Regions from separate parts of the Paenibacillus sp. FSL M7-0134 genome, predicted to be linked through region 1. Evidence: riboswitches for the same ligand, from Rfam matches in the RefSeq annotation. Region 1 holds a riboswitch; each other region holds the start of a gene.
What was found. Region 1 has a riboswitch for glycine ahead of NSQ58_RS08330 (alanine/glycine:cation symporter family protein). Riboswitches for the same ligand answer to the same signal wherever they lie in the genome.
Positions count from the first base shown of each region.

Region 2: linked by a shared signal. The riboswitch ahead of gcvT (glycine cleavage system aminomethyltransferase GcvT) and the one ahead of NSQ58_RS08330 (alanine/glycine:cation symporter family protein) in region 1 are both predicted to bind glycine.
Region 3: linked by a shared signal. The riboswitch ahead of sdaAB (L-serine ammonia-lyase, iron-sulfur-dependent subunit beta) and the one ahead of NSQ58_RS08330 (alanine/glycine:cation symporter family protein) in region 1 are both predicted to bind glycine.

Region 1 is NZ_JBBOXV010000001.1:1,858,331-1,864,293, forward strand. Features, by position in the region: gene NSQ58_RS08320 (LacI family DNA-binding transcriptional regulator) at 1-115, opposite strand, end outside; gene NSQ58_RS08325 (glycoside hydrolase family 1 protein) at 329-1,786, shown strand; glycine riboswitch at 1,956-2,032, shown strand; glycine riboswitch at 2,051-2,145, shown strand; gene NSQ58_RS08330 (alanine/glycine:cation symporter family protein) at 2,305-3,723, shown strand; gene NSQ58_RS08335 (iron-containing alcohol dehydrogenase) at 3,781-4,953, opposite strand; gene NSQ58_RS08340 (carbohydrate ABC transporter permease) at 5,102-5,929, opposite strand; gene NSQ58_RS08345 (carbohydrate ABC transporter permease) at 5,952-5,963, opposite strand, start outside.
Region 2 is NZ_JBBOXV010000001.1:2,031,000-2,036,962, reverse strand. Features, by position in the region: gene NSQ58_RS09130 (BglG family transcription antiterminator) at 1-579, opposite strand, end outside; gene NSQ58_RS09125 (PTS mannitol transporter subunit IICB) at 646-2,124, opposite strand; gene gcvH (glycine cleavage system protein GcvH) at 2,502-2,900, opposite strand; glycine riboswitch at 3,294-3,392, shown strand; gene gcvT (glycine cleavage system aminomethyltransferase GcvT) at 3,569-4,669, shown strand; gene gcvPA (aminomethyl-transferring glycine dehydrogenase subunit GcvPA) at 4,798-5,963, shown strand, end outside.
Region 3 is NZ_JBBOXV010000002.1:13,461-19,423, forward strand. Features, by position in the region: gene NSQ58_RS15820 (Ig-like domain-containing protein) at 1-1,306, shown strand, start outside; gene sdaAA (L-serine ammonia-lyase, iron-sulfur-dependent, subunit alpha) at 1,377-2,276, opposite strand; gene sdaAB (L-serine ammonia-lyase, iron-sulfur-dependent subunit beta) at 2,266-2,955, opposite strand; glycine riboswitch at 3,167-3,282, opposite strand; gene NSQ58_RS15835 (DUF6359 domain-containing protein) at 3,497-5,086, shown strand; gene NSQ58_RS15840 (ABC transporter ATP-binding protein) at 5,412-5,963, shown strand, end outside.

The DNA of each region.
Region 1 (5,963 bases):
TTTTCAAAATCTTAGTTCTTGTTTCGTGACTGACATGGGGTGACTGATTTAATACTCTGGATACCGTAGCTTTGGAAAAGCCCGCCAGTTTTGCAATTTGATCAAGATTCGACATGATGCTTCTCCTCACATAAGAAAAAAATACTTGACATGAAACGCGTTACAACGATTAGGATGCTTATGAAGGCATTACGTCTATTTTAAAGCATCTGTCAATCCTTTTCAAAGGAAGAACGGTTACCGTTAGGTATTGATTCACATTTGCAGCACTTGATGGGATTACTTGACCAAAGTAAAAATCTTAAATACGGAAAGAGGTTTTTATACCATGACGAAGACGCTAAAAGGATTTCCGAAAAACTTCTTGTGGGGCGGGGCAACCGCAGCCAACCAATTGGAAGGTGCTTTTGACGTAGATGGAAAAGGATTGTCCAGTGCGGACATGGTTGCCTATGTACCCAAAGCAGAGCGCAAGAACGATCATGCTATGGAGATTTCGTCCGAGCGACTCGAAGACATTTTGGCAGGCAAAGTCAATGCCCGTTTTCCAAAACGTGAAGGTGTGGACTTCTTCCACCACTACAAAGAAGATATTGCATTGTTCGCGGAAATGGGCTTTAAGGTATTTCGTATGTCCATCAACTGGTCGCGGATTTTCCCGAATGGCTATGATGCCGAGCCGAATGAAGCGGGACTGCAATTCTACGACAATGTATTTGATGAGCTGCGCAAATATGGTATTGAACCGCTGGTAACATTGTCACATTATGAGACACCGCTGGGTTTGACTCAGAAGTATAATGGCTGGCTGGGTCGTGAAGTTATACAGCACTACGTAAATTATGCCGAAACTGTGTTCACGCGTTATAAGGATAAAGTAAAATACTGGCTGACCTTTAATGAAATCAATGTAATGACCATGAGTCCGTTTACCGGTGGCGGGGTGGTCATTGACCGCGTAGAAAACAAGCAGCAAGCGATATACCAAGCACTGCATCATCAATTTGTAGCTAGTGCACTGGCGACAAAACGAGGACATGAGATCATCCCGGGCTCTCAAATCGGCTGTATGCTGGCTCGTTTGGAAAGCTATCCACATACGTGTAACCCAGAGGATATACTGAAAGCCCAGCATGAAAATCAGATGAACCTGTTCTTTACGGATGTGCATGCCCGTGGGGAATATTCCAACTACATGAATCGTTATTTTGAAGAAAATAATGTTGTTATACACACAGAACCAGGCGATGCCGAAATTTTAAAAAATAACACGGTCGATTATATCTCATTCAGCTACTACATGACCTTGACCGTATCTGCAGGTCCAGAAGGCGAAAAAGCAGCAGGAAACCTGATTGGCGGCGTGAAAAATCCATATTTACAGTCCTCTGACTGGGGATGGCAGATCGATCCGATCGGCCTGCGTGTTACGCTGAACACGTTTTATGACCGCTACCAAAAGCCGCTGTTCATCGTGGAAAATGGTTTGGGTGCGTATGATAAGGTGGAAGAAGACGGCTCTGTGCATGATACGTATCGCATTGATTACTTGCGTCAGCATATTGCCCAAATGAAGGAAGCGATTGCCGACGGTGTTGATCTGATTGGTTACACCAGCTGGGGTCCTATCGACCTTGTGAGCATGTCTACTTCCGAAATGTCCAAGCGCTACGGATTTATTTACGTTGATCTGGATGATGACGGTAACGGAACGCTCAAACGCTCCAAAAAGGACTCATTTAACTGGTATAAAAATGTGATAGCAACCAATGGTGAAGAATTGTAATTCCAAATTTTCTCGGGCGGGTATAGCAGAGGACATCCTAAGGATGCAATCTGCTGTACCCGCTTTTTTTGATAGACATAATAATAATATTTCAGAGGGCTTCACAAACTTTTCACTTGTAATAAGCTGAAAGTTTTCTGTATAATAAATAAAAATTTCATATGTCTGGTTGATGTTTGCGGGAGATGGAACGAAAGTTCCGACCGAAGGGGCAAAACTCTCAGGTGCTTAGGCTGATTACAGCAACAAGCGGGGACCGTAAACGGACAGAACTCTGGAGAGACCCTTAATTGGGCGCCGAAGGTGCACCGCAGAGAACATCTGCTTAAACTCTCAGGCAAAAGGACAGAGACGCGAATAACCTGTGACAGGGAATGCCCTAGGCTTTTTTATAAGCTATTAGAGGCAGAAACCTGCGCAAGATGGTTGTATTTTTTCGTGCCTTTAACCTCTCCAGGAGTCGAATCAGCGGATTTGACTCTTTTTTGTTTTCTAATATGCTGGAGGAGCGGGTTGAAATGAATTTGGTACATGTGTTAGAAGCGATTAGCAGTTGGATATGGGGGGCGCCTCTCATCATTCTTGTCATGGGAACGGGGTTGTGGCTGACCATACGTTTGAAGATGCTGCAGGTATTCCGCCTGCCCCTGGCGATCAAGCTGATCGGTAAGGCCCCGAATGAAGGCAGCGGGGATGTAAGTAGTTTTGCGGCTTTAAGTACAGCGTTGGCGGCTACAGTTGGCACAGGAAGTATTGTCGGCGTAGCGACAGCCATTAAGCTGGGCGGGCCGGGTGCCTTGTTCTGGATGGTCGTTGCAGCCTTTTTTGGGATGGCGACGAAATATGCGGAAGGTGTACTTGCGGTAAAATACCGGGTGAAGGATCGGAATGGGCAATTTTCCGGCGGCCCGATGTATTATATTGAGAAAGGTCTGGGACGCCGTTTTAAACCGCTGGCGATGCTGTTTGCTTTTTCGGGCATGCTGGTAGCGTTGTTCGGGATTGGAACGTTTCCGCAGGTCAAAGCGATTGTATCTTCGACCGAAAACAGTTTTGGCGTTCCGCCCATTGTAACGGCACTGATTATTGCTATCCTTACAGGACTTGTTACTATTGGAGGACTCAAAAGCATTGCCAAGGTATCGACGAAGGTCGTTCCTTTTAAAACAGGCTTGTATGTACTGATCTGTCTCATCGTACTGATTCGGTTTGCTGACCAACTTCCTGCCGCAATTGCGCTGGTGCTCCATTCGGCATTTTCAACTACATCTGCAACGGGCGGATTTGCCGGAGCTACGATTATGCTGGCGATGCGAAGTGGGGTAGCCAGAGGTATTTTTGCCAATGAGGCCGGATTGGGAAGCGCACCGATTGCAGCTGCAGCTGCCAAAACCAAATGGCCTGCGGAGCAAGGGCTAATTTCCATGACAGGCGTGTTTATTGATACGATGGTTATTTGTGTGATGACCGGGTTGACGCTACTGGTTAGTGGTGTGTGGAGCGGGCCTACCGATGCGGGCTTGATGACTCAGCAAGCATTTTCCAGCGCATTCCCGCTGGGGGCAGAACTGCTCACAATCATTCTGATTATGTTCGCGTTCACCACCATGCTCGGCTGGAACTATTACGGGGAACGCTGTGTTGAATATTTGCTTGGGGTCAAGTGGATTAAGCCATACCGCTATCTGTTCATCCTACTGGTTGCCGGGGGCGCGTTCATTAAACTGGATGCGATTTGGCTGCTGGCAGATATCTTTAACGCAATGATGGCTTTCCCAAACCTGATTGCCCTGCTCGGCTTATCAGGAATTGTAGTCGCAGAAACCCGAACCTATATGGATTCTCTGAATTCTAGTAAGAAAAAGGGCATTCTTGCAGGTGCCAGTGTAGGGGCAGCTATCCAAGTAGAAGAAAAAGGACAAACGGTTAATTCATAAATTCCAAAAGGGAGTGCCCTCAGTCATCACAGGCTTGAGGACACTCCCTTTTGAATGTTATAACGATGCGTGCAAAATAGCTGAAATATCTTCTTGATTCAGCTTTTTATAATTACCGAAGCCTCCGTATTCCATTTCACGGGCTGCAATGTTTGCGACATTTTCCAATTGCTCATCATTAATATTGTAATCGGCCAGGGTGGAAGGGGCACCGAGACTTGTCCAGAATGCACTCAGGCGATCAATCCCCTCCAAAGCAATTTCCTTATCCGTTTTACCAGTGGTATCTAAATCAAACATGCTGAGCATCAGCCGCTTCATGCGTGCAGCATCCTGATCCACCGTATGTCTCATCCAGTTGGGGAAGAGGATCGCCAGACCGCCAGCATGAGGAATATCATATACAGCGGATAATGCATGTTCAATCGTATGCGAAGCCCAGTCCCCGAAGTAGCCCATTTGTAGTGTTCCGTTAAGGGCAATCGTTCCGGCATATAAAATCGTTTCACGATGCTCGTAGTTGTGCAAATCTTCCAGCAGCTTAGGTGCAGTTTCGATCACGGTTTGCAGCACGGAAAAGCACATACGATCTTGCAACGGTGTATTTTTAACATTGTGAAAATATTGTTCAAACACATGGCTCATCATATCCACCATGCCATATACCGTCTGATCACGTGGCACAGAGAAGGTGTTTTTTGGGTCCAGAATCGAGAATTTCGGATGCGTCACCGCGCTGCCCCATACGTATTTTTCGTTCGTTTCCCAGTTGGTGATAACAGAATCCGGATTCATTTCTGAACCGGTGGCGGCGAGTGTGAGGATGGTGCCGAATGGAAGAGCCTCGGTCGGCATGTGCTTTTTGTTGATAATATCCCACACATCGCCGTCATATTCAGCCCCTGCTGCGATGGCTTTGGTGCAATCAATAACGCTTCCACCGCCTACAGCAAGTAAGAAGTCGATTTTTTCATTTCGGCAAATGTCGATACCCTTCTTAACGGTGGACAAGCGCGGATTCGGTTCTACGCCGGACAATTCATGAATGTTCAGATGTAGCGGTTCTAACGCGTTTAATACCTGGTCATATAGACCATTTCGTTTGACACTTCCGCCTCCATATACCAGCAAAATGTTTTTGCCGTAATTCAGCAGTTCCTGCTGGAGTTCTTCAATTTGATTGTCTCCAAAAATTAATTTGGTGGGGTTATAATATGTGAATTTGTTCATCTGGTAAGTTTCCCTCAGTTCATAGTTCATGTTCAAATCGTAAATCGCTTAACCTGATTGCCTGTTGGATACCTAACTTCATAATGTAAGCTATTTGAAATGACGATTAGCTATTATACATGAAATGAATAAGGGAATTCAAGTAAATCTAATCTTTGACCGCTCCGGCGGCAAGATCGGAAATAAACTGGCGGCTAATGAAAAGAAATAAAATAATAAGTGGCAGTACAGCCAGCAGGGTGCCCGCAATGACCATCGCATAATCCGTATTGTAAATCCCGTTCAATTGTGACAGTGCAATCTGGAGCGTGAATTTACGTTCATCCGTTAAGACGATTAGCGGCCATAAATAATCATTCCAGGCTCCTATAAAGGTAAATGCGCCGAGAAAAGCGAACGCAGGACGTAGAATAGGCAGTGCTACATTCAAGTACAGTCGAAAAAAGCTGCATCCGTCCATCCGGCCCGCATCCAGCAGTTCCTTTGGAATGGATTCTTCCGCATATTGACGAATCCAGAAAATGCCGAAGGCATTTACCATCCCCGGGATGATAAGCGCTTTGAACGTACCTACCCATCCAAAGGAGGCCATCATGACAAAGGAGGGGACAAGCGAAAGTTGTGAAGGGACCATCATCGTAGCTAGCAGAACGATAAATAGCACTTTTTTGCCCGGAAAATCAAACTTGGCGAATGCAAAACCTGCTAGTGAATCGAAAAACAGAACCAATAGGGTAACAGAACCGGCTACAAAAAGGGTATTAAAAAAGGCTCCGGCAAAATTAATCTGTTGTAATACTCTCGTTATGTTATCCAAGAAGTGGCTGCCAAACCACAATTGTGGTGGAAAACGATAGATGTCTGAGGTTGTACGGGTTGCCATGACGATCAGCCAGTAAAATGGAAACATCGACAGAATGATTCCCACCAACAATCCGGCATATAAAACAAAGGATTTTGCGCGTGTCTGCATCATGTTGTGAAGCTCCTTCCCATCGTTATTTTTTACC
Region 2 (5,963 bases), 170 kb from region 1:
CAGCAACTTGTCGGCGACACGGGTTACAGAACGAAGTTCTTCCCGGGCTGAAAACAGATCGGATTCATCCAAATATTCGAGAGCCAGCTCGGAAATCGCCCGTCTTTTGTCTGTCTCCCGCCCTGTAATCTCGACCCCGTACCCCCGTCTGCGCACAAGCATGAGTCCACGTTCCCCAATCCAGCCTTGTAATTCGTCCAGATCATGACTGACCGTAGTTACCGTGACTTTCAAGTCCGAAGCCAGCGCCAGCAGCTTGATCGGCTCCCGTGTATCCAGCAGCATGCAGAGAACCACGATCTTTCTCTCCTCAGCCGAATATTCGTCTGACTTCGTATGCAGCAATTGCCTTCGCAGGCATACAAGCTGAGCTGGGTCAGCATCTATACAGATACCAATCCCTGACTTTTTCTCCAACTTCACCTCAAGAGCTGCCAGCCAATGCTCGACTGCGCCCAGTTCCCGATGAACCGTCCTTGTGCTGACATTGATCTTCGTGGCAATTTCCCCGGCTGTAACCTCTTTGGACTGCTCCAGAAGATATTCCACGATGTCACGTTGTCGTTTCGTAATATTCATAAGCGCATACCGTTCCTTCCCAAGCTCATCCCTCCAGCAGGAGACGTACACTGCATACGACGGGGATTAAGAATCGGATTTCAGACGTTCAACCAGCGCTTCGTATTCAGGGCTCTTCAGAAAATTGTCAATGGAAATGTGCTCAGCATTCGGGGCTACTGTTTTAGCCCGGTCTGTCAACGTTTTTTGCGTAATGACAATATCCGCATCCTGTGGAATTTCACTGATTGCCGTATTCGTAACTGTTACGCCTACACCCGCCTGCTTCATTTTTTTGCGTAAAATCGAGGCGCCCATAGCGCTTGAGCCCATACCTGCATCACAGGAAAAGACGATCTTGTTCACTTCGGATTTATCCTTGAGCGTTCGAGCTGCGGCAATCTCAGCAGCACGTTCAGATTCGTAGTTATCTTCCATTACAGTGGCGTTAGCACTTGCACTCTTGCTTTGATTTTTCATATCTTTCAGGCGGGATGCAGCTTCCTCCAGCCCCTCTTCTTTTTGCTTACTAGTCTTGAGTAACACTGCGGCAACAGCAAAGGATACGACCGCAGCAGCGATCACCCCGCTCAGCATTGGCAAATATCCGCCTTTTGGCGTCATTAGAAAATAGGCGATGATGCTGCCCGGTGAAGGAGCAGCAACCAGTCCGGCACCTGTCAACATAAAACAGAAGGTTCCCACAACGCCCCCAGCTATAGCAGCAAGAATCAAAATCGGCTTCATCAAAATATAAGGGAAATAAATTTCATGAATCCCGCCGAAAAAATGAATGATGACCGCTCCAGGAGCCGATGACTTCGCAGAGCCTTTGCCGAACAGGCAGTAGGCTAGCAAAATACCGAGCCCCGGCCCAGGGTTGGATTCCAGCATAAACAGTACGGATTTTCCTGTTCTTGCAGCTTCCTCTAACGCAATCGGACTCAATACTCCGTGATTCAGCGCGTTGTTTAAAAATAATACTTTTCCGGGCTCAATAATGAGGTTGACAAGCGGCAATAGCCCTGCGTTCACGAGGAACTGTACCCCTGCCGACAACACTTGACTGATCATTTGTACAATCGGACCAATCGCCACATGGGCAAGCAGCGCTAGAATGGCACCGATAATTCCGGCCGAAAAGTTATTGACCAGCATTTCAAAGCCTGATCTGACTTTGCCTTCAATGGCCTTGTCGAACTTCTTCAATATCCACGCAGCCAGCGGACCAGCTACCATCGCGCCCAGGAACATCGGGATATCGGCTCCCACTATGACACCCATCGTCATAATGGCACCAATCACACCTCCACGCTGTCCGTGAATCATCGTGCCCCCTGTATAACCGATCAGTAACGGCAACAAATAATTTTTCATCGGGTCAACCAATTGTGCAAAACCTTCATTCGGGAACCATCCGGTCGGAATAAAGAGTGCCGTAATCAGCCCCCACGCAATAAATGCTCCCATATTGGGCATAACCATACCGCTAAGAAAACGGCCAAAACGCTGTACGGCGACACGAGTGCCTCCTTTTGAACTTGGCTTTGCGTCCAATGTACTCATATTCAAATCCTCCTTGTAGGTAAGCATCACTACCTTTTCTTAAAATTCATACTAAATGACAGCGCTATCTTCATCAACGAAATGAAAACGTACTTTCGTCATGAACGTTGATGACAACATTTAAATTTAAATTATCCGGGAAGGTATTATACCTGCATAATTCTTCTTAATATGACCTGTAGCTATAGAAATTAGTCGAAAAACCGTGCTGGATTATGTATGATTCTTATATGGGGACAACCCTCTAAATCAGAATAAAACACGTAATTACGCTTGCAAAAAGACAAAAAAATAGCCGCTACGTCAAATCATAGCGACTATTTTATACAAAAATCGAGCAGACAAATAACCCTCTTACTCCATACTACAATGCTCCATTACTGCTCATCGGAAATCAACTGCTCATACTGATCCGCAGACAGTAGCTTGCCCAAAGCTTCCTCCACATCTTTATCCATCTCTACTTCGATCATCCAACCTTTTTCATAGGGAGATTCATTCACTAGCTCAGGTGTACTTTCCAGCGTTTCATTCACTTTTAGTATGGTTCCCGTCACCGGAGCAAAAAGGTCGGATACTGTCTTCACCGATTCAATCGTACCGATCTCCGCTCCCTGCTCAATCGTTGCTCCCGCCTCAGGTAATTCTACAAAAACAATATCACCCAGTTGATGCTGTGCAAAGTCTGTAATACCAATCCGTACCGTTCCATTCTCTGTCCGCTGAACCCACTCATGTTCGTCTGTATACCAAAGTTGCTGCTTTACTTCACCCATTCTGTTCCCCTCACTTCCATATGAATAAAATCGCTTTTGCTCACTGTACTAGACAGGTTAAGATTATGACAACAAGAACACTCATGTCAATAATACTAACAAAAATACTTCATATCACCTCATATAGCGTACTATATAAAAATATGATAGCTTATAACAAACGCTTACATATCCTTATTTATATATTAAATGTTTTTTCTATTGTTTTTGATGACATTTTTATTGACATTTTGAATGAATTTGCGTATTAATGGGTTATAGCAAATGCTTTGGGAAACACCCCGACAACTGCAAACGCGGATGAACGCGGAGGGAGAGACTGCCAAAAAGATTCGCATAGCTGTTGCCGCTTGTGAGACATAAGTGCACGCGAATCGGATCAGGTTGTTATCTGCAAAGCCAGGTAATATACCGTTGATCCCGAAGGTAGCGCCGAAGGAGTAAACCTGCATTGCAGGTGAATCTCTCAGGCAAAAGGACCTCTGCCGGACGCATCTCTGGAGAGCATTCGCTATTGGAGCGGATCACCCAAGGGGAAACCCGGTACATACCGGGGTAACTTTCTGGTATCAAGGACAGAGCTGAAAAAAGAGTGTAGACTGCCGTCTATACGTTTTTTTCGGCCTGTCTTTTTTGTTTAGCCGATCACACCGGATAGGAGTGGAATAATGACTAATTTGCGAAAAACACCGCTATATTCGTCCTACGGGACGCAGTCTGGGGTTCGTTGTATTGACTTTGGCGGCTGGGAGCTCCCGGTTCAGTTTAGCGGCATTCAAAAGGAGCATGAGGCCGTCCGGCAACGTGCGGGTTTATTCGATGTATCGCATATGGGCGAATTTTTGGTTGAAGGCAAAGAGGCCGAAGCTTTTCTGCAAAGGGTGACCACGAATGATGTCAGCCAGTTGGAACCAGGTCAGGCACAATATTCACTCCTGTGTTACCCCGATGGAGGGGTAGTAGACGACCTACTTGTTTACTGCAAAGGACCGGAGCACTACATGCTCGTTGTGAACGCCTCCAACATCGATAAGGATTGGGATTGGCTAATTCGTCATATGCCTACATCCGTTCACATGGAGAATGTGTCTGATGCGATAGCATTGCTGGCGTTGCAAGGACCGGAGGCAGCACGTATTGCCGCAGCCGTGGCAGATACGGACATTACGAATCTGGCATCTTTCCGCTTCCATGAGAACGTGCCATTGTTCGGAGCAAAAGCACTGGTCTCACGAACCGGATATACGGGCGAAGACGGTTTTGAATTTTATGTACCTGCTGCAGAAGCACCAGCCGTATGGGAGGGTTTGCTTCGTTCCGGTGAGTCATATGGGCTGATTCCCGCTGGACTTGGTGCTCGGGATACACTACGCTTTGAGGCACGATTGCCGCTGTACGGTCAGGAGTTATCTGCCACGATTTCACCACTCGAAGCTAGTCTAGGTTTCTTCGTCAAGCTGAATAAAGGAGATTTTATCGGTAGAGAAGCACTGCAACGTCAGAAAGAACAAGGGATTCCTCGCAAATTGATCGGGCTGGAAATGATTGATCGCGGTATCCCACGCGCCCATTACCCGGTATTCGCAGAAGGACAACACATTGGTGAGGTCACAACGGGGACTCAGTCGCCCACCTTGAAGCGTAATCTGGGCCTCGCCTTGGTGGACAGTCGTTTTAGCGCCCTCTCCACACCGTTGGAGGTTGAGATTCGTGGCAAACGCCTGCGTGCCGAGGTGGTGGCAGCACCCTTTTATAAACGCCCGCGCTGATCTTAAACTCTTTTTATTTCTATAAAGCAAATATGTCAGATATGAACTTCTGGGTTTTTCATCTCACACACTTTTTTATTAGCTAATTTACGATCTAAAATCTTGCTTTTCGAAAGGAGTCAGAACCTATGAAGCAGCATCGTTATCTCCCTATGACTGAACAGGATCAAACCGAAATGCTGCGTGTGGTGGGTGTATCATCCATTGATGATTTATTCAGTGACATTCCAGAGGCCATTCGATATCAAGGGGAACTGCCTCTCTCTTCTCGACTCGATGAGAAAGCCTTAACCCGCCACTTGGCCGAGCTGGCCGGACACAACGCCAATACAGACACACATGCCAGCTTCCTTGGCGCAGGAATTTATGATCATCATATTCCGTCCGTCATCCAGCACATCACTTCACGCTCGGAATTCTATACAGCCTACACCCCCTATCAGCCGGAAGTAAGCCAAGGCGAGCTACAAGCCATTTTCGAGTTTCAGTCGTATATTTGCGAATTGACGGGCATGGCTGTAGCTAATGCCAGCATGTACGACGGAGCGACTGCACTGGCGGAAGCGGGCTCACTGTCCGCCGCAGCTACCCGCCGTAAACAGCTTATCGTATCAAGGTCCGTCCATCCGGAGGCACGTCAGGTATTGGCAGCCTATGCACGCGGATTGGATTTGGACATCGTGGAAATCGGCTGTTCGGACGGCGTAACGGATGCTGATGCGCTAGCGGCGGCCGTATCGGAACAGACCGCGGCTGTTTTGGTCCAAAGCCCCAACTTTTTCGGAGCCGTGGAAAACCTGAAGCCGATGGCTGACCTCATCCATGCGCACAAAGGTCTTTTGGTCGTCAGTGCCAATCCACTGGCACTTGGCTTGCTGGAAACACCCGGCAAACAGGGCGCGGATATTGTGGTAGGAGATGCGCAGCCACTTGGCATCTCCTCTTCTCTCGGCGGTCCGACCTGTGGATACTTTGCCGTTTCTCAGGCCCATATGCGCCGTATCCCCGGCCGTATTGTGGGTCAGACCACAGACCGCAACGGTAAACGCGGCTTCGTGCTGACCTTGCAAGCGCGGGAACAGCATATCCGCCGCGAAAAGGCCACCTCTAACATTTGCTCCAACCAAGCGTTGCTAGCTTTATCTGCATCTGTATACTTGTCTGTCATGGGTAGACAGGGGATCAAGGAAGTAGCCGAGCTAAATTTGCATAAAAGCCGTTATGCTTTAGAGCAATTGCTGAGCTTGAAGGGTGTAACTGCCTCGTTTAACGCACCAACCTTTAATGAGTTTGC
Region 3 (5,963 bases), on a different contig from region 1:
GGCTACGGTGACCGCTAAGTATGGAGATAAGACTGTTTCGATCAAGACAGATGTCGAAACCTCCAGATATTTGGATTTGAGTGAGGACAAGCTGAGCCTGAATGCCAAGGAATCCAAAAAGCTCAAGCTGACCGCAACGTATGTAACAGGTACGGAAGAAGATATCACAAGTAAGGCAGAGTGGAAGTCCAGCAATGAAGATATCGCTTTTGTCAGTGCGGGAGAAGTAACGGGTTATAAAACAGGTGAGGCTACGATCACCGCCTCTTATGGTGGCAAAACAGTTACAGCTACGGTATCCGTAAATGTACCCGGTGATTTGTCTCTGTCCTCCAAAACGGCAACGATTGATATTGATGAGGACTATACTGCAACTTTGACGGCTACTTATGCGGATGGGCGTAAGGAAGATGTAACACAGGATGCAGAATGGGCTTCAAGCGCGGAAGATATTGCTTCTGTGTCCAAAGGAACGATTACGGGTAAATCCGCTGGTAAAGCGGTTATTACAGCGACCTATAATGGCAAAAAACTGACGATTAACGTACAAGTAGGCCTTGTAGACCGTCTGGAAACAGACTCGCGTGTAATTGCGCTTGGTGCTCAGGAAACGAAGCAGCTAAAAGTAACAGGAGTTAAGAGTGGCGGTACAAAAACAGATGTAACCAAGGACGCCACCTGGACAACTAGCAATGTAAAAGTGGTTGAAGTTAGCGAAGGTTTGATCAAAGCGAATGGTAGCGGTAAGGCAACGGTGACTGCTTCATATGGCAAGCAAAACATTACGTTTACGGTAGAAGTGGACGTAGCGCAAAAGATTGAAGCGGATGCAATCGCGTTGTCACTTAAATCCGGAGATCAAAAAACCATCGCGATTGTGGTTAAATCGAGTGATGGTAAAGAAAAGGACGTTACGGCCCAAGCTGAATGGAAAACGTCTAATTATAAGGTAGCCACTGTTAAAAAGGGTCAGGTTACTGCGGTTAGCTACGGTAAAGCTAACATTCAGGCGAAGTTTGGCGGGAAGGTAATCAGCGTACCCGTGGATGTTGATACGCTTAAATATCTGCAAACAGACGAAGTTGCTTTGAATTTGAAGGCAGGACAGCTGGCCAAGGTTACGGCTACAGCCACGTATAAGGATGAGTCGGAGAAGGATGTTTCCAAACCGGCTGTCTGGTCCTCGTCCAGAATTGTTGTTGCGACCGTCAAAGACGGTAACATTAAGGCACAGGGCAAGGGCAAAGCAGTAATTACTGTGAAATATGCAGGTAAAATGACGAAGATACAGGTAACCGTTCAGTAAAAAAGAGAGCAAGCATACGTCCAAGGATGACATGCTTGCTCTTTTTTTTAAGGAGGCTACCGCTTATAAATTATGACTTATCCTTCTTGGTCGGTGTGTTGCGTGTAAGTGATTCAGTCAAACGCTTGCCAGTGGGCGTCTGGGCCAAGCCGCCTTTGGCGGTCTCGCGGTGCTTCGACGGCATCGCACTGCCGACTTCAAGCATCACGTCAATGACTTCGTCAGACGGAATAGCGCTGCGCACACCCGCCAAAGCCATATCCGCTGCGGCAAGCGCAGTCACGGCTCCCAGCCCGTTGCGCACGATGCACGGAATCTCCACGAGTCCGGCGACGGGATCGCAAATCAGGCCGAGCGTGTTCTTAAGAGCGAGGCCCACGGCGTGAACAGCCTGTTCAGGCGTACCACCACGCAGCTCGACCATAGCGCCAGCAGCCATCCCGATAGCTGAACCAATCTCAGCCTGACAGCCTCCCTCCGCGCCAGAAATGAAGGAGTTGTTGGCGATCACGTAGCCAATGGCTCCAGCGGCGAACAGGCCGTTCACCATATGCTCATCATCCCAGCCGAACCGCTCCTGCGCACTGATGAACACACCAGGGATAACCCCACATGAGCCTGCGGTAGGCGTGGCGACAATGCGACCCATGGATGCATTTACCTCCGACACAGAGAGGGCATAAGCCATGGCGAGCGCGGAGGCATCGCCGGAGCAGGTTTCCCCTGACCGCAGATACTCGGCTAGGCGCTTGCCGTCACCGCCCGTCAATCCACTGCGGGATACGGTGTCTTGTGTCTGACCGCGATGAACGGCTTCCTTCATGACTTCATAATAATCAGACATTTGGCGAAAGATTTCTTCCTCCGTTGTATTCGTCTCTTGTACCTGCTCTTGAATCATCAAACGGCCAATTGTGGTGGATTCTTCAGCGCATAAAGCGCTGATTTCATGCAGATGGCTAAACCGCATCGGATTCAGCTCCTTTTTTCAAATTAATCATCTTAATTTCATACATATGAGGTAAAGAACGCAGCTCCGCAATCAATACAGCCGGAGCAGAACTGTCCGTTTCGATGGCGGTGAGTGCTTCACCATCCCGGCCTTTGCGATCTACGTGCATATAGGCAATGTTAATGTGAGCCGCGCCCAGCGCTGAAGTTATCGCGCCCAATGTACCGGGCTTATCCGAGTGGAGAAGCACCAGCGTAGGCAGCTCCCCAGTCAGATTGACCCGGAATTCGTTGAGCTGCTGGACATGGATGCTGCCGCCGCCGATGGAGGAGCCAAGCAGTGTGCGCTGATCCTCGCCCTTCCATAGCTCGAAACGGACGGTGTTCGGATGAGGCGCTGGTAGCCCGCTGACGGCGAATTCCACGGCCATCCCGGCTTGCTCTGCCCATTGCTCGGCATCCGGAATCCGGTGATCGTCCGTATCGTAATTAAGCAGCCCTGCGATGAGCGCCAGGTCTGTACCGTGTCCTTTATACGTGTCAGCGAAGGAGCCGTACAGTGTCATGCGGGCACGATCAGGTTGCGCCCCGAGCCAGTGCCGGGCAACGCGTGCGAGCCGCACAGCGCCTGCGGTGTGTGAACTGGAAGGTCCGGTCATGGCCGGACCGATAATGGAAAATACATCTTTGAAACGCATGGTGTGGCCCCCTGTATGTTCTAATACCATACTATATGGTATTTCCGCGTCTTTGCGCGGTTATGACGGTTCTTAATGCTGACGCACAATGTGAGCACAAAAAAGGACAGGATAAGGAAGTTTCCCTTATCTCTGTCCTCGTTACCTGAGAGTTTCGTGCGGTGTTCTTACCGCCTTACCCCTTGGGTGGCTTGCGCTCTCTCCAGAGTTGCGTCAGATGACGATACATGGACCTGAGAGATTATCCGTCAGCCGGGTGCTGACGCCTTGCTCCTTCGGTGCCGCCAGAGTGTAGGCTCCCTGGACAGACTCTCCCGTCATCTTCATTCGCATATACCGTTCTACATGTCTTTCTTAGCGTAATGTATGCCGTGCTCGGTGTCAATCACAGGTTTAATTTTTACATAAACAGGTGCGTTCCCAATAAAAAAGATTAAAATTTACATAATTATGGATGAAATCAGGAAGGAATTAGAAGATTGGCGGCTAATCTGATAAAGGACAAGTATATTTATGGAAATCATAGGAGGGATATTGACGTATGGTAAAAGGCTTGCGATTCACAGGTTCACGCTTAAAAGGGATGTTGCATCTAGCAGCTATCGTATCACTGCTGATTGGGATCTTCGTTCCATTCGGTCAGGTCAAGGCGGAGGGAGCATTGACAGTAGCCGAAGCACTTCAGCGCCAAAGCAGTGGAGGTACGGTGACGGTGGAAGGTTACATCGTCGGACATGCTACCGGATCGAAAACGGCTAACTTTTCTTCCCCGTTTGCGAATGATTTTAACGTACTGATTGCCGATCAGGCAAATGAACGTAATACGTCTAATCTGTTGGATGTACAGCTGACTTCAGCGTACAGAGGGCAATATGGGCTATCAGGCCATCCTGAGCTGATCGGCAGCAAAATTCGTGTGACGGGTACACTCGGCGCCTACAATAATTTTGGTGGAGTGAAAAGTCCAAGCGCTGTTGAACTGGTGAGCGGAAGCGAGCCGGGGGAACCAGGCGAACCTGGCAACCCGGGTCAACCCGGTACTACACTGCCGGATGGAAAAGGCAAAAAGGTGCTGTTCGATAATACGCACGCACAGACCGCTGGTGCAGCAGATTGGGTCATTGAAGGCGCCTTCTCCGACTTTGCCAATGGACTGCGTAATGTAGGCTTTACGGTAGACCAATTGAATCGTCCTATTCCTTTTACTTATGGAGAGCAGGCCATAACATTTGACAAGCTGCGCCAATATGATGTGTTCATTATTGGTGAAGCGAATGTTGCCTTTAAGGCATCCGAGCAGGCTGCCCTGCTGCAATACGTGAATAGCGGGGGGAGCGTCTTCTTCATCTCCGATCATTATAATGCGGACCGTAACAAAAACCGTTGGGATTCCTCCGAGGTTATGAATGGTTACCGTCGTGGAGCCTATACTAATCCGGCCAAGGGCATGACTGCAGAAGAAGCTGCATCACCGGCGATGCAAGGATTAACAAGCTCCGATTGGCTGGCGGCCAACTTTGGCGTTCGTTTCCGTTACAATGCGCTGGGTGATGTGAATGCTACCGACATTGTAGCCGCAGATCAATCTTTCGGCATTACCAAGGGTGTGCGCTCGATTGCAATGCATGCAGGATCTACGCTGGCTATTATTGATCCTACCAAGGCTAAAGGCATTGCTTATATCCCTTCAGGCACGAAAAAATGGGGTAATGCGGTAGACCAGGGAGTTTATAACGGCGGGGGCCGTGCGGAAGGACCTTATGCCGCTATCTCCAAGGTAGGTCAAGGCAAGGCAGCGTTCATCGGTGATTCTTCCCCTGTAGAAGATGCTACACCGAAATATGTGCGTGAGGAAAACGGACAGTCGAAGAAGACATATGATGGTTTTAAAGAAGTGGATGATTCCACCTTCCTGGTGCAAACGGTTCAATGGCTTGCATGGAAGCAGGACTACACGAAATTGTCTGATGTGGCAGGTTTGACTCTGGATCAGCCAACGAAGCTTCTACCATTTGAGGAGCCTGCGGCTTCCACAGAACCGCAGCCTGAGCCTTGGTCTGCTCCAGCAGCAGGCTACAAATGGTACGATCCTAGAACGTTCAAGTCTGGCTCCTATGGAGCGGCTTCATAATTATCGCCAGAAGCTCAATGTGAGCTGGTATTAGTTAGTCGTTTGATCCCTGCAGAGGGATCAGGCGACTTTTTTTGTGATGAAAATTAACCTGTGGTTGGTTATTTCATTACATTTTGTGCCAGAAAGGCCGCGCTACTGCTGGATCATTGATTTTTTAAATGATGTTGATAGCATAATCTTAATTGATATATCCATATACTGGTGATAGGATGTATTCAAATTATTCCGACAAAAACGGTATGTAATGTTCATGAGAGGTTTTAAACATCAAACATGGTGAGAATAAGCGGGACAAGACCATGGAGAATGGAGGAAGCGCGCATTGAATACCGGACCCGTGTTGGAAATTAAAGGATTATCCGTATCTTTTCGCATCAAGGATCAATATCACCCCGCAGTCGACCATCTGGATCTGACGGTCAACCCCAATGAAGTGCTGGCTGTAGTCGGAGAATCCGGCTGTGGCAAAAGCGCGCTGGCGCTTTCGATCGCACAACTGCATGACATGGAACGCACGCGTGTAGAGGGAGAGGTCCTTTTTAAAGGCACGGACCTGAACCGTCTTTCTTCAGGGCAAATGAATAAAATCCGCGGAGCGGGCATTGGCATGATCTTTCAGGACCCGCTGACAGCACTCAACCCGTTAATGAGCATTGGTAAGCAGATTGAGGAAAATCTTGATTATCATACGTCACTATCTACGAAGCAAAAAAGGGAACGTGTGCTGGAGCTGCTGGAAAGCGTAGATATACCGAATCCTGTGCGTGTGTATGAGCAGTATCCGCATGAACTGTCAGGAGGGATGCGTCAGCGTGTGATGATCGCGATTGCCATAGCTTGCCGACCTTCTCTTATTATCGCAGATGAACCAACT